4 regions of the Serratia sp. TSA_7 genome follow, and region 1 is predicted to be linked to each of the others. Evidence: predicted binding sites of a transcription regulator. Region 1 holds the regulator's gene; each other region holds the start of a gene.
What was found. Region 1 encodes CRP, which controls carbon source genes, mostly activating them, when cyclic AMP is high. Its sites were predicted from a motif close to ATGTGANNNNNNTCACAT; they were not measured.
Positions count from the first base shown of each region.

Region 2: a site for CRP is predicted at 4,226-4,243, ahead of ACUTQW_RS11830 (YfcZ/YiiS family protein). Genes of this name have one in related genera too.
Region 3: a site for CRP is predicted at 1,914-1,931, ahead of msrB (peptide-methionine (R)-S-oxide reductase MsrB). Genes of this name have one in related genera too.
Region 4: a site for CRP is predicted at 4,378-4,395, ahead of ACUTQW_RS05400 (PTS sugar transporter subunit IIB). Genes of this name have one in related genera too.

Region 1 is NZ_JBQZFU010000008.1:46,441-52,531, reverse strand. Features, by position in the region: gene argD (bifunctional acetylornithine/succinyldiaminopimelate transaminase) at 1-582, shown strand, start outside; gene ACUTQW_RS20625 (YccS/YhfK family putative transporter) at 621-2,696, opposite strand; gene crp (cAMP-activated global transcriptional regulator CRP) at 2,751-3,383, opposite strand; gene ACUTQW_RS20615 (OsmC family protein) at 3,763-4,170, shown strand; gene ACUTQW_RS20610 (phosphoribulokinase) at 4,216-5,085, opposite strand; gene ACUTQW_RS20605 (YheU family protein) at 5,238-5,471, opposite strand; gene ACUTQW_RS20600 (hydrolase) at 5,468-6,091, opposite strand, start outside.
Region 2 is NZ_JBQZFU010000002.1:631,514-637,604, forward strand. Features, by position in the region: gene fadJ (fatty acid oxidation complex subunit alpha FadJ) at 125-2,290, opposite strand; gene fadI (acetyl-CoA C-acyltransferase FadI) at 2,290-3,600, opposite strand; gene ACUTQW_RS11830 (YfcZ/YiiS family protein) at 3,793-4,089, opposite strand; gene fadL (long-chain fatty acid transporter FadL) at 4,495-5,772, shown strand; gene mlaA (phospholipid-binding lipoprotein MlaA) at 5,878-6,091, opposite strand, start outside.
Region 3 is NZ_JBQZFU010000001.1:1,451,528-1,457,618, reverse strand. Features, by position in the region: gene ACUTQW_RS06940 (D-hexose-6-phosphate mutarotase) at 1-630, opposite strand, end outside; gene gapA (glyceraldehyde-3-phosphate dehydrogenase) at 711-1,706, opposite strand; gene msrB (peptide-methionine (R)-S-oxide reductase MsrB) at 2,055-2,468, shown strand; gene ACUTQW_RS06925 (YeaC family protein) at 2,532-2,804, shown strand; gene ACUTQW_RS06920 (glycoside hydrolase family 18 protein) at 2,843-4,123, opposite strand; gene pncA (bifunctional nicotinamidase/pyrazinamidase) at 4,356-4,988, opposite strand; gene ansA (asparaginase) at 5,013-6,029, opposite strand.
Region 4 is NZ_JBQZFU010000001.1:1,115,420-1,121,510, reverse strand. Features, by position in the region: gene ACUTQW_RS05420 (carbohydrate porin) at 1-650, opposite strand, end outside; gene ACUTQW_RS05415 (PTS lactose/cellobiose transporter subunit IIA) at 873-1,175, opposite strand; gene ACUTQW_RS05410 (glycoside hydrolase family 1 protein) at 1,168-2,571, opposite strand; gene ACUTQW_RS05405 (PTS cellobiose transporter subunit IIC) at 2,593-3,921, opposite strand; gene ACUTQW_RS05400 (PTS sugar transporter subunit IIB) at 3,934-4,248, opposite strand; gene ACUTQW_RS05395 (LacI family DNA-binding transcriptional regulator) at 4,545-5,498, shown strand; gene ACUTQW_RS05390 (aldose 1-epimerase family protein) at 5,574-6,091, opposite strand, start outside.

The DNA.
Region 1 (6,091 bases):
GAATTGTGCGATAAGCACCAGGCGCTGCTGGTGTTCGACGAAGTGCAAAGCGGTATGGGCCGCAGCGGCAAGCTGTTCGCCTATATGCATTATGGCGTGACGCCGGATATTCTCACCACCGCCAAAGCGCTGGGCGGCGGTTTCCCGGTCAGCGCCATGTTGACCACCGAAGAAATTGCCTCGGTGATGCAGGTGGGCACGCATGGCACCACTTACGGCGGTAATCCGCTGGCCTGTGCGGTGGCGGAAGCGGCGCTGGACGTGATCAATACCTCGGAAGTGCTGAATGGCATCGAACAACGTCATCATCTGTACGTGCAGGCTTTGCGGAATATCGGCGAGAAATACGGTATTTTCAGCGACATTCGCGGTATGGGCCTGCTGATTGGCGCAGAACTGACTCCACAGTATCAGGGTAAGGCGCGTGATTTCCTCACCGCCGCCGCCGCGCGTGGGCTGATGATCCTCAACGCCGGCCCTAATGTGATCCGCTTTGCGCCTTCTCTGGTTGTGGAGCTGAAAGACATCGACGATGGCATGGCGCTGTTTGAGCTGGCGGTGCAGGACGTGATTAACGCTTAATCTTATCTCGGGATGACAAGGGGCGCCGCAGGACGCCCTTATTGATCGCGCAGTTTACGTTTCAGCCAGATGCCGTGATGCGGGCGCTGGCGCCAGGCCAGCGACGAAATGGTGTGCATGACGCTCAGGTGGGACAGAATGCGGCGCAGGTGGCGCTCCATTTCGGTAACCGGCATTTCCGGGTGCAAATCCGGTGGCTGCATGATGCTGTTGCCGCTGCTTGGCCCGTCATACTCCAGCCGCTGCTGGCAGCTTTGCAGCGCTATCTCGCAGGTTTGCAGATACTCCTGCGCCAGCTTGGGCGTCAGCATATAGTGCTCGCGCGCCAGAATGGTCATCGCGTTCAGGTGTTCGACAATAAACTGACTGTGCGTTACCCACAGGCGCATATCCGCCAGATAGCTGGATTCAAACCCCGGCTCCTGCATTGCCTGATTCAATGAGGTGAACAGCGCGTTGTGCGCTTGGTTCACCTGCATGCGCGCATAGGCCAACGCGCTGGGATCGGGTTCCTGCTCTTCCAGCAGCAGGCGCAGTGCCTGTTGATCTTTCTCCAGCGCCTGATGGGCGTTCTTGCGCAGCAGGCCGCTTTGCCACTGTGGCCACAGCCAGATGGTGCCACCGAACACCAATACGCAGCCGATCAGGGTGTCTATAAGGCGAGGGATCAGGAAATGTGTGCCGTTCAGCGCCAGCAGTTGCAGGGTATAGACCGCCGTCACCGTAAAGCCAATCACCGCCAGCCCGTAGTTTTTACGCGAAACCAGATAGGCCGCCAGCGTAATGACCAGCATCACGCTCAGGGTCGCGCCCTCGGGCATTTGCAACTGCAGCAACCCGGCGGCGATCACCAGCCCGGCCAACGTGCCGAGCGCACGGTGCTGGATGCGAACCCGGGTGGCGTTGTAGCCGTTCTGGCTCACCAGCATGACGGTCAGCAGGATCCAATAAGGTTTTGGCAGATTGAAAATCATCCCCAGGCTGCTGCCTGCCGCCAACATCACTCCTAACCGTGCCGCATTGCGCAGGGCGTTGGATTTGAACGACAGGTAGCTGAACAGCGCCGGCCAGAACGGCAGGCGGTTTTGATTGGCCATCAGGTCGCGACGGTATAACGGATGCTGGGTGCGCAGCAGGCGAGCGATACGGCTGAAGTGGTAGTAACAGAATTGGCCCACCGGATTGTCGGGGTGCTGTGCGGCCACTTTTTCCAGTGCCGCCAGCTCGTTGACCATGCTGAAGCGCTGAGAGTATTGATGATAGAGAATATCGTGCGCCACCGTGCGCAGCCGGCCGGCAATCACCTGCGCATTGCGGCGGATAATCGCTTCGGCCTGGCTCTGCTCCACCAGTTTTTGCACTTCTTCCGGCAGGTGCAGGCTGACGGTAATGTGTTCTTGTAAATCCAGCGCGACCTGAAAGGTTCGCTGCAGGCGTTTTTGCTCGAGATTATTGGCGTGCGGCAAAAAGTTGAGCTGCTGATACAGCAGGCTGATCAGGTCCATCACTTTTTGCTGGCGCACCAGCAGTGGCGGTAACGCGGTTTGCGGATCGGTATGTTGGGTTAACAGGGAATACTTGGCTTCGAAGTAGTCCGCCAGTTCCAGATAAAGCTGGCTCAACGATTCGCGCATCGGCTGTTCTTTCCACAGCTTGAACCAGAACCAGGTGAACAGGCCGTACCAGGCGGTACCCACCACATACAGTAAGGGGGCGTACCACAGCGGCACCGTGCCGGCCATGCTGAGTGAAAAGATGGCGGCGATCAACGCGGCGGGGAGCAGGCGGGCATGTAACGGGCTGATCTCGCCGCTGACGCCGAGCAGCAGAGCCAGGCCGAGCATCAACGCCGGCAGCGGCAATTGCCACAACAACGCCTGCTGCAGCAACAGGCTGCTGAGTGCAAACAGTGAGCCGCCGACGATCAGGCGTTTGAAAAAACGTTTGTGGGGCGTGTCCAGCCCGGCGATGTTACAGCAGGCGGGAACCAGGGAAAACAGCAGGCCGAGTTGCAGGTGGCCGATCAGCAGGCCAAAGAGCACCGGCAGACACAGCACCAGCGTTTGCCGCAGTGCGTAATTGACTTCCGGGTGGTAAATCAGTCGACGCCACATGATCGGTCGGGGCATAAAAAAACGGCGCGAATCATCGCGCCGTTTTTTCAGTGATTAACGTGTGCCGTAAACGACAATGGTTTTGCCGTGGGCGGAGATCAGGTTTTGATCCTCCAGCATTTTCAGAATGCGGCCGACGGTTTCACGTGAACAACCGACGATCTGACCAATTTCCTGGCGGGTGATTTTGATCTGCATGCCGTCTGGGTGGGTCATGGCATCGGGCTGTTTCGCCAGGTTCAGCAGCGTTTGCGCGATGCGACCGGTAACGTCCAGGAAGGCGAGGTTACCCACTTTTTCTGAGGTCACTTGCAGGCGGCTTGCCATCTGCGCTGACAGGCGCATCAGGATATCCGGGTTGACCTGAATCAGTTGGCGGAATTTCTTGTAAGAAATCTCAGCCACTTCACAGGCGGTTTTCGCCCTGACCCAGGCGCTACGCTCCTGGCCTTCTTCAAACAATCCAAGCTCGCCGATGAAATCCCCCTGGTTAAGGTAGGACAGGATCATCTCTTTACCCTCTTCATCTTTAATCAGCACCGCGACGGAGCCTTTTACGATGTAGTAAAGCGTTTCGGCTTTTTCACCTTGGTGAATCAGCGTACTTTTGGATGGATATTTGTGGATATGGCAATGAGACAGGAACCATTCGAGTGTAGGGTCTGTTTGCGGTTTGCCGAGAACCATTCGCTGTTATCCTCTGTTGTTATCGCTGCCTTGTGTCACAGGGGTCAGAGTTCCCTGTAAAACGTGCTGTCGCCGTTGTTTTAAGGGTGGCTGGCAGCAGGTTTTGAGGCGTGTCATAAATATACGCTGTCGCTCTAGCATATTAACTTGCCGGGAGAGCTGCAAGCTACATTCTATTAACATACCGGTAAAGGAGCCTTTCTCTGGGAGTTTCCCTGAAATCAGTGTCCCGGAAAGATTTATTGCGGCTCTGTTTGTAGCACAGAGTGAGGCGGGTGTCTCGTGTTGTCTTGCTCGCACATGACCAGCATCAGGTTCCGTTGCCAGTTTCTATGCGAAAGCGTACTCTGATTTTAAGAAATTAATCGGAGTGACCAATATGCAGGCAAGAGTTAAGTGGGTGGAAGGGTTGACGTTTCTGGGGGAATCCGCGTCTGGCCATCAGGTGTTGATGGACGGCAACGCCGGCGATAAAGCCCCCAGCCCGATGGAAATGGTGCTGATGTCGGTGGGGGGATGCAGCGCTATCGACGTGGTGTCGATCCTGAAAAAAGGGCGTAATGACGTGCGTGATTGCGAGGTGAAATTGACCTCCGAACGGCGTGAAGAAGTGCCGCGCGTCTTTACCCATATCAACCTGCATTTTATCGTGACCGGCAAAGATCTGACCGACAATATCGTTGAACGTGCGGTGAACCTCTCCGCCGAGAAATACTGCTCGGTGTCGTTGATGCTGAACAAGGCTGCCAGCGTGACTCACAGCTTTGAAATCCGCGACGTAGCGTAACGCGTAAGAATAAAGGGGCGCGGCCAACTGCCGCGCTCCGACCCATTACCCGATTTTTTTGCCTTCCAGCAGTTGCTGCACCAGCGGCGCCATGATCAGCTCCATCGCCAGCCCCATTTTGCCGCCCGGCACCACCAGCGTATTGATGTGCGAGATAAAAGAGCCTTGCAGCATCGCCAGCAGGTAAGGGAAATCGATCTGATCCAGCCCGCGGAAGTGAATCACCACGAAGCTTTCATCCAGTGAAGGGATGGCTTTGGCGGCGAACGGGTTGGAGGTATCCACCGTCGGCACGCGCTGGAAGTTGATGTGGGTGCGCGAGAACTGCGGCGTGATGTAGTTGATATAATCCTCCATCGAACGCACCACCGAATCCATCACCGCTTCACGTGAATGCCCGCGCTCGCCGGTATCGCGGATCAGTTTTTGGATCCACTCCAGGTTAACGATCGGTACCACGCCGACCAGCAGATCGACATGTTTGGCCACGTCGGTATGTTCGGTAACCACGCCGCCATGCAACCCTTCATAGAACAGCACGTCGGTCGGCGCCGGCAGCGCTTCCCAAGGCGTAAAGGTGCCGGGGACCTGGTTATAGGGCACCGCTTCGTCGTAGGTATGAAGGTACTTGCGTGACCGTCCGGTGCCGTTCTTGCCGTACTCGATAAAGCTCTGTTGCAGCAGACCGAAGTCGTTGGCCTCAGGCCCGAAATAGCTGATATGACGACCCAGATCGCGCGCTTTGCGGATCGCCGCGTCCATTTCCGGCCGGGTATAGCGGTGGAAGCTGTCGCCTTCCAGCTCCGCCGCACGGATGTTCAACTGCTGGAATATCTTGCGGAACGCCACGCTGGTGGTGGTGGTGCCGGCGCCGCTGGAGCCGGTCACTGCGATAACGGGATGTTTGGCGGACATGGTGGTTGTCACTCCGTGTTAAATGCGCCGGCGTCAGAGTAGGGTTATTGGTCTGTTTGACGCCCTTTTCGCCAAGGGCAAAATTCCGCGCGCGGGTTTGCAATGGTTCATTGTTACCTGATTTTTTCCGTCAGTCATAGAACCGGCAGCCACTAATTTTCTTCCTGCCCGGCACGGAACTGCCCGCGCGGCATGATGTTGACGGTTTCATGCAGTTCTGACCATACCAGCAGGACCTCGCCGTTTTTCAACTGGCGGCGAACGTCTTCCACTTTCTGCTCCAGCGAACGTTCGTGTTCGCCGTAGTCGGTGCCTTCGCGCAGCACAAAGGATTCGATCAGGCTGTTCAGGGTCTCGGTTTCCAGTTCTTTCCAGGGGATAATCACGGTACGGGTTCCAGATAAGGGGAAAGCCAGGATGGAATGCGGTATTCCAGCCACATGTGGGGTTTGTTCAAACTGCCGCCGACAAAGCCGACGTGGCCGCCAAACTCGGTCAGCTGGTATTCAATGTTGCGCGGCAGGCCGGCGATGTCGGGGATCACTTCGTCGGTCATGAAGGGATCGTCTTTGGCATGGATGATCAGCAGCGGCGTCTGAATTGCCGGTAACAGCGGCAGCGCGCTGCAACGGCGGTAGTAATCGGTGGCGTCGCTAAAGCCGTGGACGCGTGAGGTTATGACATCGTCAAAGTCGCGGATACGGCGCAGCGCCAGGAGTTGCGGCAGCTTGAGCGGCAGGGTGTCGGGGTAGTGCAGCAGCTTGCGGGTGGCGTTTTGTTTCAACTGCCCGAGCAGATAGTGCTGATAAACGCGCGAAAACCCTTGATCCATTCGCAACGAACAAGGCTCCAGCATCAAGGGTGCAGACACGATCACCGCCGCCTGCAACAGGCTGTCTGCCCCTTGCTGCGCCAGGTAGCAGGCCAGCATGTTGCCGCCGAGCGAGACGCCAACCGCCGCCGTCGGCACTTCGCCGTGAGTGGCGCGCAGCCACCGCAGAAAAAA
Region 2 (6,091 bases), on a different contig from region 1:
CCGGTTACGTTACCCCGTCGCTATCTCCCTGTATAGCGCCCAGGATTGCAGGTATTTCAAGGAGTGATAACGATCACACTGCGGCCCTGATCCAACTCTAGTACAAATCAGGGCACCTCGCCGCTCACTCCCCTTGCGGATAAAAGCGTTCGCCCTGCTGCGCCATGCGCTGCAAGCGTTCGCAGGGGGCAAAGTTTTCGCCGTATTGCTGCTGCAGGTATTGCAGCGTTTTAACCACCTTCTCTGCGCCGAGCTCATCCATATAACGGAACGGCCCCCCGAGGAACGGCGGAAAACCGATACCGAATACCGCGCCGATATCCCCATCGCGTGCGCTGCGGATCACGCCTTCTTCCAGGCAACGCGCCGCTTCATTCAACATCATCATTACGCAGCGCTGGGCGATGACCGACGGCTGCAAATGCGACTTCGGCGTGATGCCCAGCAGAAGATATACCGAAGTATCGGCGCGCTTACCCCGCTGACGTTGCTGACCTTCGCTCGGATACAGGTAGAAACCCCGGCCGTTTTTACGCCCTTTGCGCCCGTCTTTCAGTACCGCATCGAAGGCGGCCGGCGCGGCGAAACGCGGCCCTAGCTGTTCCACCAACACCGGGATAATCTTGGTGCCTACATCAATGCCCACTTCATCAAGCAGGGTAATCGGCCCCACCGGGAAACCGAAATCCACCAGCGCCTTGTCCAGCGATTCGATCGGCTCGCCTTCCAGCAGACAACGCGCCGCTTCATTTATATAAGGAGCCAGAATGCGGTTGACGTAAAAACCGGCGCGATCGGCGACCACGATGGCCGTCTTGCCCTGTTTGTGCGCCAGCGCCACGGTGGTGGCAATGGTTTCCTCGCTGGTGGTGGCATGGGGGATCACCTCCACCAGCGGCATTTTGTCGACCGGGCTGAAATAATGCAGGCCGATCACCTGCTGCGGCCGCTGCGCTTTGGCGGCAATCTGGCCAATCGGCAACGACGAGGTATTGGAGGCGAAAATGGTATGCGGCGCGGCGTGCTGTTCAATCTCGGCCACCATGTTCTGCTTCAGAGCCAGATCCTCAAACACCGCCTCCACCACGATATCCACCCGTTCAAAGCCGGTGTAATCGGTCGAGCCGGAGATCAGCATCATCTGTTTTTGCCGTTCCGCCGGGCGCATGCGTTTGCTGCGCACCCGCTTGCCAAGCACATCCCAGCTGTATTTCAGCGCGTGGGTGATGCCGGTTTCATTCACGTCTTTAATTCGTACCGGCAGGCCGCCGCGCGTGGCGGTTACGCAGGCAATCCCGCCGCCCATCAGGCCACCGCCCAGAATGCCGACGCGATGCAGCGCATGAGGTTGGGCATTGCCGCCGCGCTCTTTCTTCAAGGCGGTAGAGGCAAAGAACAGGCTGCGCAACGCCGCCGACTGCGGCGTCATGGCCAGTTCGCCGAAGGCCCGCGCTTCGGCTTCATAACCGCTGGTGCTGCCGCTGTCCAGGCCGGTACGCACCACCTGAATGATTTTTTCCGCCGCCGGATAGTTGCCGTGGGTTTTCTCCAGCGTTTTTTTGCGCACAATGCTGAACAACAGGCTTTTCCCCAGAGGGCCGTTGAGCAAGCGTTCCTGCCACGGCAATTCACGCCGGCTCTGCCAACCCTGCTTGACCCGTTCAATGGCGGTCTGCAACAAAATCGCCTGCGGCACCGCATCGTCAACCAATCCCATCCGTAGCGCCTGACGCGCACGAATATGCTTGCCGGTCAGCATCATGTCCAGCGCCTTGCTGGCGCCGATCAACCGTGGCAAGCGCTGGGTGCCGCCGGAGCCTGGCAGCAGGCCAAGCTGAACTTCCGGCAAGCCGAGAGCGGTTTTGTCATCCAGCGAACAAACGCGGCCATGGCAAGCCAGAGCCAGTTCCAGCCCGCCACCGAGGCAAGCGCCGTGAATAGCCGCCACCACCGGCACCGGGAAAGCGGCGATCTGCGCCAGCGTGCTTTGCCCTTTCTTCGCCAGCGTTTCGGCCTCTTTGGCGCTGGTGCAGGCGGCGATCATGGTGATGTCCGCCCCGGCGATAAACGAATCCGGCTTGCCGGAAATAATCACCAACCCTTCCAGCGCAGTATGCTGTTGCGCGCGGATCAGTACGTCATTAACCTGCTCGACGAACTCGGCTTTCAGCGTATTGACCTTGTCACCCGGGACGTCGATGGTAATCACGCCGATGTTGTCCGGGCGCAGCGTCAGTTGAAAAGCCGAGGGTTTGGCCCGCTGTTCATGCAATGCGTTTTCAAAGCTCATCATTCCACCTCTACAATCATTGCGGCCCCTAACCCTCCGGCCGCGCAGGCGGTGGTCAGCCCCAATCCGCCGCCACGGCGTTTCAGCTCGTGCAGCGTTTGGGTGATCATGCGCGCGCCGGTAGCGGCAAACGGGTGGCCATAGGCGATCGAGCCACCCAAGACGTTAAATTTATCCATATCCACTGTGCCGATCGCTCTGCTGCGCCCCAGTTTTTGTTGGGCGAATTCATCGCTGGCGAACATCTTCAGGTTCGCCAACGTCTGCGCGGCGAAAGCTTCGTGCATGTCAATCAGCGTCAGGTCGGCCAGGCCAATGCCGGCGCGATCCAGCGCCAACGGCGTGGCGTAGGATGGCCCCAGCAGCATATCTTCCCAAACGTCGATGGCGGAAAAAGCAAAACTGCGCAGGTAGCCCAGCGGTTGCAGCCCCAGCTCTTTCGCACGCGATTCGCTCATCATCAGCACCGCTGCCGCACCGTCGGTCAGCGGCGTACTGTTGGCCGCAGTGACGCTGCCATGTTTGCGGTCAAATGCCGGTTTCAGTTTAGCGTATGACGCCAGGCTGGAGTCTTTGCGAACGTTGTTGTCTTCGCTGATTTGCGCGCGGTACGGCGGCACGCAGGCGGTCATGACTTCATCGCGCAGCAATCCCTGTTCCCAGGCCTTGGCCGCCAGTTGGTGAGAGCGGTGCGCCAGCGCATCCTGCTCTTCGCGGGTAATGCCGTGGCTTTTCGCCATCTGTTCGGCGGTATCGCCCATGCGCAGGCCGGTCGAATATTCCGCCACCGCCGGCGGCACCGGCAGCAGATCGCGGAACTTTAACCGGCTAAACAGTTTGAGGCGTTGCGACAGGGTACGCGCCTTGTTGACGTCCACCAACGTGCGCGCCAGCGCTTTGCTGACGCCGATCGGCAACACCGAGGAGGAGTCTGCGCCGCCGGCAATGCCGATACTGATGCTGCCCGCCATGATGCTTTCCGCCACGTTGGCAATCGCCTGGAAACTGGTGGCGCAGGCGCGCGACACGCTGTACGCATCGGTATGTACATTCATGCCGGTGCCGAGGACAATTTCACGCGCGATATTCGGCGCTTCGGGCATTTGCACTACCTGGCCGAACACCAGTTGTTCGATAAGCGCCGGATCAATACCGCTGCGGGCCAAGAGTTCGCTCACCGCCATTTTCCCCAGATCCACTGCCGGAATGCCGTGATAGGCGCTTGCCTGTTTGGCAAAGGGGGTACGCAGTCCATTTACAATCGCGATACGGTCACCGTGACGGGTCACCAACGGCAGTGCCTTACTCATAAACGCTCCTGAAAAAAATAACGTCAGCGCAACGGGCAAAAAGAGGTCTGACCTGATGAGGTCATTGTTAACCAAATGTTTACATTTGGCAAACCGTCAGAAGTGAAAACTGAGAGCAGGAGCAACTTTCTATTGGGGGGGAAAACGGCGAGTCAGCGGCGCAGGTTTACCCCGCGCCGTTTTGGTCGGGAATTAACGCAGGCCGAGCTGGAAAATCAGGGTTTCCGCCTGGCAGGCAAAGGTGAAGTCCGCAGTGAGTTGCACACCACCGTCAACCGGTTTAATGCTACTGCTGATGTCACAAGGGTCAGACTCCACGCCACGGGCTTTTTCCGTCAGCGCAGCCAGCGTTTTCTCGGCATCTGGTTGATTGGCAAACACCTGGCTGTAGGATGCGGTGCAATCGGTGTTGTCCATCACGGTACCGACATCGACACAGCAACAAGCTGCGGTTTCCTGGGCGCTGCATTTATTAATTGCATCGGACATGATTAATTCTCCTCAGGGACCGCCATTACGCGAGTCCAAACTGCCATTAATTTTCTGGCGCAAAGACGCAAGATTCTGCGTTTATTTTACTCCGCAGCGAAACCCATCGCTAGCACTTACTTTTTATAGGTGTTTTAAGTGATGGAAATCACAAATAAAAATCGTCGTCTGCTAAGGAATGGTAAGAGATTTGTTATTCATTGCTGGTTTTTTGTTAAGCAGATCTCTTTTTTGATACCAATATTGAAATATCTCAAAAACAAAGTTGCAACATACTAACAGGTCGGACCTATAATTCAGCCACTGGTCTGATTTGTCTGAATGATAACGGACCCTACAATCCCGCGCTCCTTGTTACCTCGTGTAACATAGTTTAAATAATAAACACATAATGAGGTTTTGGTCATGAGCCAGAAAAACCTATTTACTAAATCAGCTCTCGCAGCTGCAGTGGCAATTATTTCTTCAAACGTGTCTGCCGCAGGATTCCAGCTGAATGAGTTTTCATCAGCGGGTTTAGGACGTTCGTATTCTGGCGAAGGTGCCATCGCGGATACTGCAGCATCCGCCAGCCGTAACCCGGCCCTTCTTATGATGTACACCCGACCGGAATTCTCGATCGGTGCCGTATTTATCGATCCGGATGTAGACATCACCGGCAAGTCCCCTTCAGGCGCCAGCCTGGACTCAAAAAACATCGCGCCAACCGCCTGGGTGCCGAACCTGCACTATGTTCACCCGATTAACGATCAATTCGCCGTAGGCGGCTCGGTCACCAGCAACTATGGTCTGGCCACCGAATTCAACGACGGTTACACCGCAGGCGCTTACGGCGGCAAAACCGATCTCGAAACCCTGAACCTGAACCTGAGCGGCGCTTATCGCCTGAACCAGCACTTCAGCTTCGGCCTGGGCTTTGACGCGGTTTACGCTAAAGCCAAACTTGAGCGTTATGCAGGCGAAAGCGGCGCAGCCCTCGGCATGCCCGCTGATACTCAAATCTCCCACCTGAAGGGTGATAAATGGGGCTACGGCTGGAACGCCGGCATCCTGTATGAAGTGGATGAAAACAACCGCTACGGTTTCACCTACCGTTCCGAAGTGAAAATCGACTTCGACGGCGACTACAAAAGTAGCATCTCATCTCGTCTGAACCCATTGCAGGGCAGAACCGGTCTGCCATGGGGTACTGATGGCAACACCATTCCAGGCTCTCTAACCCTAAATCTGCCGGAAATGTGGGAACTGTCCGGTTACAACAAGGTGGCGCCGCAGTGGGCAGTCCACTACAGCCTGGCTTATACCAGCTGGAGCCAGTTCCAGCAGCTGAAAGCCACCGGCAACAACGGCCAGACGCTGTTCGAGAAGCATGAAGGCTTCAGAGACGCCTACCGCATCGCGCTGGGTACCACCTACTTCTACGACGACAATTGGACCTTCCGTACCGGTGTCGCGTTCGATGACAGCCCGGTGCCTGCCCAGAACCGCTCTATCTCGATCCCGGATCAAGACCGTATGTGGATCAGCGCCGGTACCAGCTACGCGTTCAACAAAGACGCGTCGGTCGACGTCGGTGTTTCCTACATGCACGGCCAAAAAGTCACCATCAAAGAAGGTCCATACACCTTCAATTCGGTGGGCAAGGCCTGGTTGTACGGCGCCAACTTCAACTACCGCTTCTAAGCGGTCGTTCAAAACGCTTAAGCGCCCTGCGGGGCGCTTTTTTGTTGCCGTTTTATAACAAAAAACCCGCCTGGCGGCGGGTTTTCATATTCTCTTGGCGAGGAATTATTTCGCTGAGTCGATTTCGTCCAGATCGCCCTGGATCGCCTTGGCGTTCGGGTTTTCTTCCGCCTTCAGTGAACCGCCGCTCGCCAGGAAATCGTGACGCTGGAAGTAGGCTTCACGCACCATCACGTAAGGATCGGAAGAGTTATGCAGCAGGCCGTCGGAATCCAGCAGTTGGGCGCGGGTTTCAATCCCCTCAACCACCCATTTACCC
Region 3 (6,091 bases), on a different contig from region 1:
TGGTTGGGTATAGACCCGATCGGTTTGACCAATAAATGCCAGGTCTCCGGTCTGACGAGCTTCTGCTCCACCGGCCACTTTGTCGATATAAGGTTCGCCGAGGCCCGCTACTTTTACTTGTTCAATATCCCCAATCTGGAAATAAGTATGCAGCGCTGCGGTAGCCTGATAGTCGCCGTGTGACTCCAGCTCAATCTCGCATTCTTCACCCAGCTTGAAACGGGCAATCAGCGTAAAGGCATGCGGCCAAAGCTTGCGGGTTTGCTCATTGTCTTTCAGGGTAAAGGTCAGAATGACACCGTTGTCGTCTTCATCGTGCGCAGTCAGGTTCCAGGGTTGATTGCGGGCGAAACCGTGCGAGGGTTGCGCTGCCGGGCCAAACCAGGGCCAGCAAATAGGCACACCGCCGCGAATGGCGCTGCCTTTTTTAAAGGGGGTGTTGTTGCTCAGCCAGATAACCGGCTTATCACCGGCAGGTTGCCAGGCTAACAGGTGTGCGCCTTGCAGCGCAACAGCGGCGCGGACTTTCGGGTGAGAGACGACCACTACCGGCAGTTCTTCGAGCTGACGTTGACTGATGTAAGGTGAAATTTGTTCGGTAACGGGCAGGGTGAAAATTTTTTCGTTCATTAGGTTGCCTTTAGTTCGCCGCAGAAACAAAAAAAGGGCGACAAAATGTCGCCCCTCATTATCAGCTTTCCATCATTCCATTATTTGGAGATGTGAGCGATCAGATCCAGAACCTTGTGGGAGTAGCCAGTTTCGTTGTCGTACCAGGAAACCAGTTTCACAAAGTTGTCGTTCAGCGCGATACCCGCTTTGGCATCAAACACGGAAGTCAGGATTTCGCCGTTGAAGTCAGTAGAAACCACTTCGTCTTCAACATAGCCCAGAACGCCTTTCATAGAGCCTTCAGAAGCGGCTTTGATGGCTTTCTTGATTTCTTCGTAGGTCGCTGCTTTTTCCAGACGAACGGTCAGGTCAACTACAGACACGTTTGGAGTTGGAACGCGGAACGCCATACCGGTCAGTTTGCCTTTCAGTTCTGGCAGAACGATGCCAACTGCTTTAGCTGCGCCGGTAGAAGAAGGGATGATGTTCTGGGATGCGCCGCGGCCGCCGCGCCAGTCTTTATGAGACGGGCCATCAACGGTTTTTTGAGTAGCGGTGGTCGCGTGAACGGTAGTCATCAGACCTTCGACGATGCCGAAGTTGTCGTTGATAACTTTAGCCAGCGGAGCCAGGCAGTTGGTGGTGCAAGATGCGTTGGAAACGATATCCTGGCCAGCATATTTTTCAAAGTTTGCGCCACGTACGAACATTGGGGTCGCATCTTTTGAAGGGCCGGTCAGAACAACTTTCTTAGCGCCTGCAGTGATGTGTTTACGTGCGGTTTCGTCGGTCAGGAAGATACCGGTCGCTTCTGCAACAACGTCAACACCCACTTCGTTCCACTTCAGGTTAGCCGGGTCTTTCTCTGCGGTAACACGGATGGTTTTGCCGTTAACAACCAGATGGCCGTCTTTGACTTCTACAGTGCCTTTGAAACGGCCGTGAGTAGAGTCAAATTTCAACATGTATGCCATGTACTCTGCGTCCAACAGGTCGTTGATTGCAACGATTTCGATGTCAGAACGTTCTTGAGCAGCACGGAAAACAATGCGACCGATACGGCCAAAACCGTTGATACCTACTTTGATAGTCATATATTCCACCAGCTATTTGTTAGTGAATAAAAGGTTGGTTGTAAAATTACAAAAACCTTACCAAGCGTCAAGCGGAATCGTGTCAATTCTTGCTGCAAATCAAATCACGGGGCTTGATCTGCTTGCTTATTGCACATTCCGTTTGCGTTCGGCCTCATCCGTTATATGGGGTCAAACCGCCAAGTATAAAGTCACCCTACTTCATATATGTGATCGGTATCACATAACGCCGCAGCGTGACCTTTATGCGCTACAGTTTAGGCCAAAAAGCACTGCAATGTTGTTAATTTTTTGTTATTATTACTCATTGTTTTCGTTGACATTATCCACATTCAGAGAATCACGCAAATGGCTAAAGACACAACCCCTGACCATCCGGCCACGGAACTGAATGAAATCCAACGTTATGTGACCCAGGAACGGGGCACTGAAGCGCCGTACTCCGGTAAATTGCTGCACAATAAGCGCGAAGGTGTATACCATTGCCTGTGTTGCAACCATCCGCTGTTCTATTCCGACAGCAAGTATGACTCCGGCTGTGGCTGGCCAAGCTTCTATGAGCCGGTATCCGATGATGCGATTCGTTATATTGATGATAATTCACACAATATGCATCGGATCGAGATTCGTTGCGGCCACTGCGACGCTCATCTGGGGCACGTATTCCCCGATGGCCCGCAGCCTACCGGTGAACGCTACTGCGTTAACTCGGCTTCGTTGAGTTTTACCGACGGCGAGAACGGCGAAAAAACAGCCGGCTGAGGATTATTCTGCCAGAAAAATCGATTCAGCTAATTATTCTTCCACGAGTGAGGAAATGCTCTGATGGACGTGAAAGACCTGATTGCCGCAATGACCCCGGAGATCTATCAGCGCCTGGTACAGGCGGTAGAACTGGGTAAATGGCCAGACGGCGTTGCGCTGACGCCGGAACAGAAAGAAAACAGTCTGCAGGCGGTGATGTTGTGGCAATCGTTGAACAATGCCGATCCGCAGCATATGACTATTGGCACTGACGGCCAGATAGTGATGAAGAGCAAGCAGGAACTGAAACAGCAGTTCGTTGCCGAACCGCTGGTTAAGTTGAAGCCGCAATAAATCCGAAGGCAGGGCGATGCAACCATCGCCCTGTCGGTTTAGCGTTTCCCGCCGTTTATCTCCAATGATTCCGCCAACTGGTGTGCCAGCCGATTGTTGTCGTCTGCGCCATACTCCCAGAACATGGCGCCGCCCAGCCCCTTGCTTTTAATGTAGTCAGCTTTGATCGCGACCGAACGCGGATTCTCATACGAAATCGCAAACAACGGTTTGCCCTCGGCGGATTGCAGGGTCAGGTAGGGAACCTTGGCGTCGTTGTCCCAATGGGCGCTGAAGCGGCGCTGTGGATCGTTCAGCAGTTTGCTGACGATATCGTTGTACTTAAAATAGCTGTCCTTGGTCAGATCCAACCCCAGTGACTTGAACACGGCGGTTTCACGTGCGGTGAAATAGGGCTGGGTAACCGGATTTTTGGCTGCATCCGGTTTATCCCAATCGATGCCCGGCTCCGTCGCCCGTTTGGGCACCCGGCCGTAAAAGCCGATGCCCAGGTTCAACTGTGCGGGCTTCAGTCCGGCTGCCAGGTAGTTATCCACCACGAAATTGGCGCTGTAACGATCGGCGGCGGCGACGGTTGGCCACTGTTTAGAGTCATACAGGTTGGAATTGAAATATTGGGTGCCATACGCCATGTCGTAGGTCATCAGGTTGATGTAATCGAGATAGGGCGCAATGCCTTTTACATCGACCCATTCCTGTGGGCTTTTTGCGTTGGCGCCGACGGCGATGGTCAGCAATTTGCCTTTATCCAGCGCTTTATGCAATTCCCCCAGCAGCAGGGTGAAATTGGCGCGGTCCGCCGGTTGGCTTTCGACCAGGCCCCAGGCACCGTTGACCGGATATTCCCAATCGAGATCGATGCCGTCGAGGTGAAATTGTTGAATTACCTGTTGTATCGAACGGATAAATATTGCCCGGCTTTCCGGGGTGGCGGCGGCGCCGGAAAAACCGCGCGCTCCCCAACCGCCAACGGAAAGCAGCACCTTCAACTCAGGGTTTTGTTTGCGCAACACCAGCAACAGCTTCAGATCGGCCTCAACCTTCGGCGATAAATAGATCTGATGCAGCCGAGCCGGGTCTTTCAGCGCCGGATTGGTTTCCTCTTTCTCATTGTTGTAAATCAGGCCGAAAGAGTAGTTGAGGTGGGTGATTTGGGTGACATCCAGCTTGTTGATATCGCCACCGGGGCCGGCAGTGACGTCGCCGCCACCGTTAAAATAACCGACGGACAGGTAAGAAGCCGCGTGAGCCATGCCGGCTCCGGCCATGCCTAATTGCACCGCTACCAGCAAAGGCAGCAGCCTACGGGGTAATGCCATGTTATCTCCTTTGGTCGGCAAGGCCGACCGAAACCGCCTGAGGCGGTAACATAAAGCCGGGCTCAAGGGGCCCCGGATGCGTATAACCGATTGATGCGAAGGCATCAGCGGTCATAACAGCAAAAGCAACGTCTGGGAACAAGATGTAATCACGGGAAAATGGTTGGAATGTGAGCGATGTCGAGATTTGCCCCGAGGGAGAAGAAGCGGGCGCCTGGGGCGCCCGCTGGAATCAATGTGCGATGAATTGTGACAGGGTAACGAGCTGCGCTCCGGCCAGCTCCATTGTCTGGAACGCTTTTGGGCTGTCACCTGGCTGTAAATCGACACCGCGGCAGCCGTCGGTAATCACTGAGGTCACATATCCCAGTTCCAGTGCATCCAGAACGCTAAACTTCACGCAGTAATCGGTCGCCAGCCCCATGATAGCCAGGTGAGTGACGCCCTGCGCCCTCAGCCAACCGTCCAGCGCGGTTTGCGCTCGGTGACCGTTGTCAAAGAAGGCGCTGTAGCTGTCGATATCCGGGTTTTGACCTTTACGGAACACCTCGGCAATGGCCTCTCGGTGCAACTGCGGATGCAATTGCGCCCCGTGGCTTTCCTGCACGCAGTGCACCGGCCACCACACCTGCGGCAATCCTGCCAACTCACCTTGCGTGTTGACCTCAGTCCCTGAATTTACCGCAAAACTGCGATGATTGGCGGGGTGCCAATCCTGGCAAGCGACTACCGGTTCACCGCGCGCCACGCAGGCGGCAATCGCCTGATTGGCGGCGATAACAGTGGCATCGCCGTCCGTCACCGCTAACGCGCCACCGGGGCAAAAATCATTTTGCAAATCGATTAACAACAGGGCGGTTTTCATCTCGGCTCCGTAATCTGGGTAGACTTAGCCTGTAATGCTCAGCTCGCCGCGCAGGTTTTGCTGCATCTGGCTGCGGATTTGCTCCGGCGTCAGCGGTTGGCTCAGCAAATAATGCAGTTTAGTCAACGCCGCTTCGACGGTCATGTCAAAGCCGCTGATGACCCCTGCATGGGCCAAGGCATTACCGGTGGCATAACCTTCCATGTTCACCCGGCCTGAGATGCATTGGGTCAGGTTCACCACTACGATGCCGCGTTCGGACGCATCGCGTAATTCATCGACAAGCTCCGCTTTTTGCGGCGCATTGCCCACGCCATAAGAGCGCAGAATCAGCGCTTTCACCGGTTGCAGCAGGAAGTTGCGCACCACAGCGCCGGAAATGCCCGGATAAATCGTCACCACGCCGATCGGTTGCGGCGTGATGTTGTGGACCTGCAGTTCGCCGTTGCAAACCGGGCTGTCGATGCCGTTCTGGCGGCGAATGTGAATACCGGCTTCCAGCAGCGCGGGCAGATTGGGCGAAGCAAAGGCGTCGAAGCCGTCTGCATGCGCTTTGGTGGTGCGATTACCGCGAAACAGTTTGTTGTTGAAGAACAGGCTGACTTCGTTTACCGGATGATTGGCGGCCAGATAGAGCGAGTTAAGCAGGTTGGTTTGGCCATCTGAGCGCAGTTCTGCCAGTGGGATTTGCGAACCTGTCACGATCACCGGTTTGGCCAGGTTTTCCAGCATGAACGACAACGCTGAAGCGGTGAAGGCCATGGTGTCGGTACCGTGCAGAATGACGAAGCCGTCATAGCTATCGTAATTCCGTTTGATGTCGTCGGCGATGTGCTGCCAATCTTCCGGCGTCATGTCTGAAGAGTCGATCAGCGGTGCGTATTCATGAATGGTGAAGTCCGGCATTTCCGGCCGGTGAAACTCAGGCATCAGCGCCAGTTGGCGTTGCAGGTGGCCGGAAACCGGAATGTAGCCCTGTTCAGAGCGTTGCATGCCGATGGTCCCGCCGGTGTAGGCGACGTAAATGGATTTTTTTTGCATAGTAATTGTTTTAACAGAAAATAAGATGGGCTGAATTATAGGGGGATAACGGCAGAAAAAAA
Region 4 (6,091 bases), on a different contig from region 1:
GCGACGGCGGCGACGTCAAACTGCACGCCACCGATATCAAAGTTCTTCACCCCGGCGCCCTGACCATCGTGATTCATCCAGAAATAGTCGTTGATGCCCTGTTGTGGACGCTGGTGAAAATCGCGGCCGGCCCACAGATAGGCATTCGGATTGGAGGCCAGAATATTGGTGACGCCGGCGTAGGCTTTCTTGAGGTTCACCTCATCGCCCCAATGGTCGATCATCACATTGATGTCCCAGATTGCGCCGTTATCGCCTTTGAACGCTTTAGAGAGCTGGAATTCGCCGCCATTGCCTTCGTTGCCCAAACGGCCCAGCGCGGACGCGCCGTTGTAGGAGCCGTCAACGCCGACGAATTTCTGATCGCCGCCCTGGAACTGCGCACCATAGCGGGCGTAACCGGAAAATTTGACGCCAAACGGGATCGCCATATCCGGCGACTGGGCGGTGCTTTGCGGTTCGGTAATCACATCGGCCTTTTTGTTTACGGCGGCATCTATTTTCGCCTGCCGTTGCGCCAGGGCTTTATCTACCGCTTTTGCCACGATGGCATCGATTTGTTCTTGCGTAAATTCTTGAGCGAATACGGATCCAGAGCAAAGCGCGGCCATTACCGCCAGCGCTATTGGCAATTTATTATATATTTTCATGGTTATCTCAATTGTACACACGTGATCCTATAAGCCGCCTGCAGGCAGCTTTAATGATAGGGTGTGGGCTGGTTTATTTTTAGATAACAGCCATCCTGTTCTGGTTTTAAAAAACAACAGTGCTATCACCAAAACAAGCTGATTCTTTATTATTTTCATGGGTACAGAACAGTTAAATAATTTTCGTAATTATTCCCCCTTGTTGGAATGAACAATGTGTTATTAGCGTTGGTAAAGATGAATGATCTCTTCCGATAATTCGCGCGCCAGTAAAGACGTCATTAAATGATCCTGCGCGTGTACCATAATTAAGGTCATTGGCTGCCGGGCTTCGCCGGCATCCTGTTCGATCAGTTTGGTTTGCATCTGATGCGCCTGGCGCGAAAAGCCATCGGCCTGCTGCAACAGCGCTTTGGCTTCGCCGATGTTGCCTTCCCGCGCGGCGCGCAACGCCTCAAAGCACAGGCTGCGCGACTGACCGGCATTGACGATAATCTCCATGACCGCGTCTTCCAATTCAATCATCATTTGTCTCCTGTTCGTTAAACCCATTGTCTGCGGCGGTAGCGGCAAACCACTCTCCGCTTTTCTTGACGGTACGTTGCTGGCTGGCCAAATCCAATTGCACCAGACCGTAACGATTTTTATATCCGTTGCACCATGACCAATTATCAATAAACGTCCACATGTGATAGCCGAGGCAATTGCTGCCTTCGCTAATGCCTTTATGTAGCCATTTAAGGTGTTCGGAGACAAATTCGATACGATAGCGATCGTTGATTTGGCCGTTTTCAATGAAGCGTTGTTCGTTTTCCACACCCATGCCGTTTTCGGAAATAAAACAGCGCGGATTGTCATAGTTAACGCGCAAATTGGTCAGAATGTCATAAATGCCCGGTTCGTAAATTTCCCAGCCGCGATAAGGGTTCATTTTTCTGCCGGGCATTTCATAATTTTCGAATAACCATTCAGGCATAAAGGGCGCCAGCGGATTTACGGCGCTGTCACGGCATTTCACGCGGCGCGGCTGGTAATAGTTGACGCCGAGCAGGTCAATCTTTCCTTCGGCGATCAGCGCCCGATCGCCGGGCTGGCAAACCGGAAGCTGATCCCAGGTTTTCAGCAATGCCACCAGATCGGCCGGATATTCGCCACGCAGCACCGGATCGAGGAAACTGCGGTTAAACAGCAAGTCGGCATGGTGCGCGGCACTCACATCCGCCGGATTTTGCGAACGCGGGTAAGACGGCGTCAGGTTCAGCACGATACCGATCTCCCCGGCGTAAAGCCCGGCCCGAAACGCCCGTACCGCCGACGCATGCGCCAGCATCGTGTGGTATGCCACCGTCGCCGCCCGTTTAAAGTCGACCACGTTGGGATAGTGAAAATCATACAGGTAGCCGCCTTCGACCGGCACAATCGGCTCATTGAAGGTGAACCAATGCATCACCCGGTCGCCAAACAACTCAAAACAGACCTGCGCATAGCGGCTAAAGGCCGTGACCACGTCACGGTTTTCCCAGCCGCCCTTCTCCTGCATCGCCATCGGCATATCGAAGTGGAACAGCGTAATAAACGGCTTGATGCCCTGCGCCAGCAGCTCATCAATCACGTTGTTATAAAACGCCACCGCTTGCGGATTCACCTCGCCCGTTCCGTCCGGGATCAGCCGCGACCAACTCAAAGAGGTACGAAAACTGTTGTGGTTGAGCCGTTTCAGCAGCGCGATATCCTGGCGCCAGTTCCGGTAAAAGGTCGACGTCTCCTGCGGCCCCACCTGCTGATGAAAGCGCCAGGGTTGATTGGCGTACCAGGCGTCCCAAATTGTCGGGCTTTTACCGCCCTGCAGGCTGTCCCCTTCGGTTTGCAATGCGGAGCTGGCACTACCCCACCAAAAGTGCTCGGGAAATGTGTATTTCATGGTTCGCTTCTCCATTAAATATCAGTTGCTGCTGACAGTTCCGGCCAGCGGTGCACCACTCTGCGCTTTTTGCTCTTCGGTTTTCATTAAAGAGCGCTCGTAGGCACGCAGGAACGGCAAGTACATCAGGGCGGACATCACCATACAGATAACGCACATCACTACCGGGCTGAACGCCCAGTTCGCCGCCCAGGAGGCGCCGATGGGTGCCGGCGTGGTCCACGGCGTGAGCGAGACCACCTGCGCCAGCCATCCCAAACGCGTCGCGGTATAGGCCAGTACGGCGTTGACCATGGGAACGCAGACGAACGGAATGAACAACATCGGGTTCATGATGATCGGCGCACCAAACAGGATCGGTTCATTGATGTTAAAGAAGCTCGGAACCACGCCCATTTTGCCGATGGTGCGCAGGTGCGCAACGCGGCTGCGCAACAGCAGGAAAGCCAGCGGTAAGGTCGAGCCGACGCCGCCAATCAGCAAATAGTGATCCCAGAAACCTTGCAAATAAACGTGTGGCAATGCCGTCCCCGCCGCCAGCGCCGCCTGATTGACCGACAAGTTCGCCATCCAGAACGGGTTCATGATGCCGGTGACGATCAGCGCACCGTGGATACCGGCGAACCAGAAAATCTGGCACAGCAATACCGACAGCAAAATGGCAGGCAGCGAATCCGAGGCGGACACCAGCGGCTCCAGCAGATGCATAATCGCCTGCGGCAGGATCATGCCGGTTTGCGCTTCGATAAACAGATTCAGCGGATGCAGCGTACCAATCACCACCAGGACCGGGATCAGGATCTCAAACGAACGCGCCACCCCGGTAGGCACCTCTTTCGGCAACCGAATAGTGACGTTGTTCTGCTTGAGCCAGGCGTAAACGCGGGTTGAGTAAATGGCGGTGATCAGGGCGGTGAAAATCCCCTGCCCGGAGAGATACTGGGTGGATATTTTGCCGTCGGCATAAGGGGCCGCCACCAGCAAAAAGGCCATAAATGCCAGCAAGCCGGACATCACGGGGTCGAGATTAAACTGCCGCCCGAGGCTGGCGCCAATCCCCACGGAGATGAAGAAAGTCATCACTCCCATGCTCAGGTTGAACGGCAACATCAGTTGCGCACGGTAAGTCTGCGAAAAATCCAGCCAGCCACGCGCAAAACTGTTCGTGGTATCTGCGGAGAACGGCGGAAAGATGAAGACCAGCATGAACGAGCCAATAATCATAAACGGCAACGCGGCGGTAAAGCCATCGCGGATGGCGATGACATATTTCTGCTGCCCCAGGCGGCCAGCCAACGGGGTGATGGATTGCTCGATGACGGCAATCATTGACTGATATAACGAACTCATAGGAACACCTTTTTAGTGCGCCGCTGCGATCAGCGACAGAGCATAGTCCAGTACCTTCTCACCGCGCTGCATGCCGTAGTCCATCGGATCAATGGGCTGAACGGGTATGCCTTGGACGGCAGCCTTTTCTGACAGTGTTTTAAGCATATATTTTACCTGCGGCCCCAGCAGCACCACCTGATAGCGTGGAAACTGCGTATCGAACTCGGCTACCCCATAGGCGTCGATCTCGACCGGCAACCCCCTTTCATTCGCCGCCTCCACCATTTTCCTGACCAGCAGGCTGGTAGACATCCCAGCGGAACAACACAGCATGATTTTGTACATCGACAACCTTCCTCAACGGGTAAATAACCTGAATGCGGGAGTGATTGGATATCATACGGAAACCGTTTTCCATCGAGTGAGAGTGGAAGTGTGATACTCATCATAATCTAGCCGCCACAAGGGATTTTTATTGGATTGCCATCACATATTTTTGTCTTGTTTTGAGGTGTTTTGACATGGTGTGGAAAATCGGTTTCCATGAAAAAAGGAAAACGGTTATACTGCTGGCGGCGATAATGTGAGCCATTACCGGATGGGTTTTTACAGGCTGCAGCTTGGTCTGTCAGGAGATAAAGATGTCAACAATCAACGATGTATCACGTTTAGCTGGGGTGTCAAAAGCCACAGTCTCGCGGGTGTTGAGTGGATCGCGCGGCGTTAAGGAAGCCAGCCGTCTCGCGGTATTGCAGGCGGCGGAAGAGCTCAATTACCGGCCCAACGTCATAGCGCAATCATTGCTTAGCCAATCGACGGGCTGCATCGGGGTTATCTGCGCGCAGGAGAACATTAACCAAACCACAGGTTATCTTTATGCGCTGGAAAAACAGCTCAGCCAGCATCAAAAGCATCTGCTGCTGCGTTTCGCCAATACCAAAGCGGGCGTGATGAACGCGCTGGACGAACTCACCTGCGGGTTGTGCGACGACGTGCTGATTATCGGCGCCCGTTTCCCGCTCAACATCCCGCATGACAACGTGATCCTGGTCGATTGCGTTGAGGCCGACACGCCTAACAGCATTCAGTTCGACCACGCTTTCGCCGCCGAAAGCGCCTGCAATTATCTGATTAGCCAGGGCAGACGCCAAATAGCCTTGATCCAGCCGGATGCCGGCGGCTGTGCCGATCAGGTGTTGCTGGGTTATAAGCTTGCGCTGGAAAACAACTTTTTGCCGTTCAATCGCAACCTGGTGTTTATGGATTCGACCACCTCTTCCGTTGCGGTACAGGTGCTGCTCAATAACGCCACCACGCTCAATTTCAACGCGCTGCTGGTGGCGGACGAGCAGGAGGCGCAGCGAGTGATTACCCAGCTACAGGCGTTCAATAAATCCGTACCGGACGACATCATGGTCTTTAGCCTGGCCGGTTCGCTGCATTTGCCGGGCATTCCGGCGATCCCGTCCATCGAATATTCCATGGATGCCATGGCGGCGCGTATCGTCAGTTGGTTGACGGAAAAAACCCGGGATATGCTCGGCGCCTGCGTGCTGCGCGGAGATTTGATTATCCCGGACAGACACAAGCGTTAAGCGATGAGCGGCGCCGCAAGAAAACAAAACGGGCCAACAAAGTTGGCCCGAGATCGGTACGGTTCCTGCTGACGACTACTCTACTGCGATAGGCGTCTCAACCAGTTTGGGCTGATTGCTCCCCTGCAGCGTCTTGATCTTGTCCTGGTACACTTTCACCTGTTCAGCATCTTTCAGCAAGGTATAGGTCAGCTCGAAGTCGGTACTTTGGCCAGGCTGCAGCTGTTTGATACGCCCTTGTTCCCGTTCGATTTTCACCGGATAGGCATAGTTGGTCCCCGGTTCGATGCCGGTGACGTACCCCTGGCGTTCGGTATCCGTATTCTTCCACAATGTCAGCAGCGGCAGTTGGTGGGTATCAAAACCTATCGCCACGCCGCGATCCCCGCGCCGGTTGTGCAGCATGGCGAGCGTTTTGCCTTGCGCATCCGCATAAGGCAGGATGTTGAACACCATTTCATCAAAACCTTTGGTCGGGCCCTGGTAAGTTGCCCAGTCTTTCAGGCCGGCTTTGGCGTAGTCGTTAAAAGGCGAAATTTGCTTGATCGGGGCGCTGAATACCGCACCTTCTTCCAGTAACGGTTTGCCGAAGT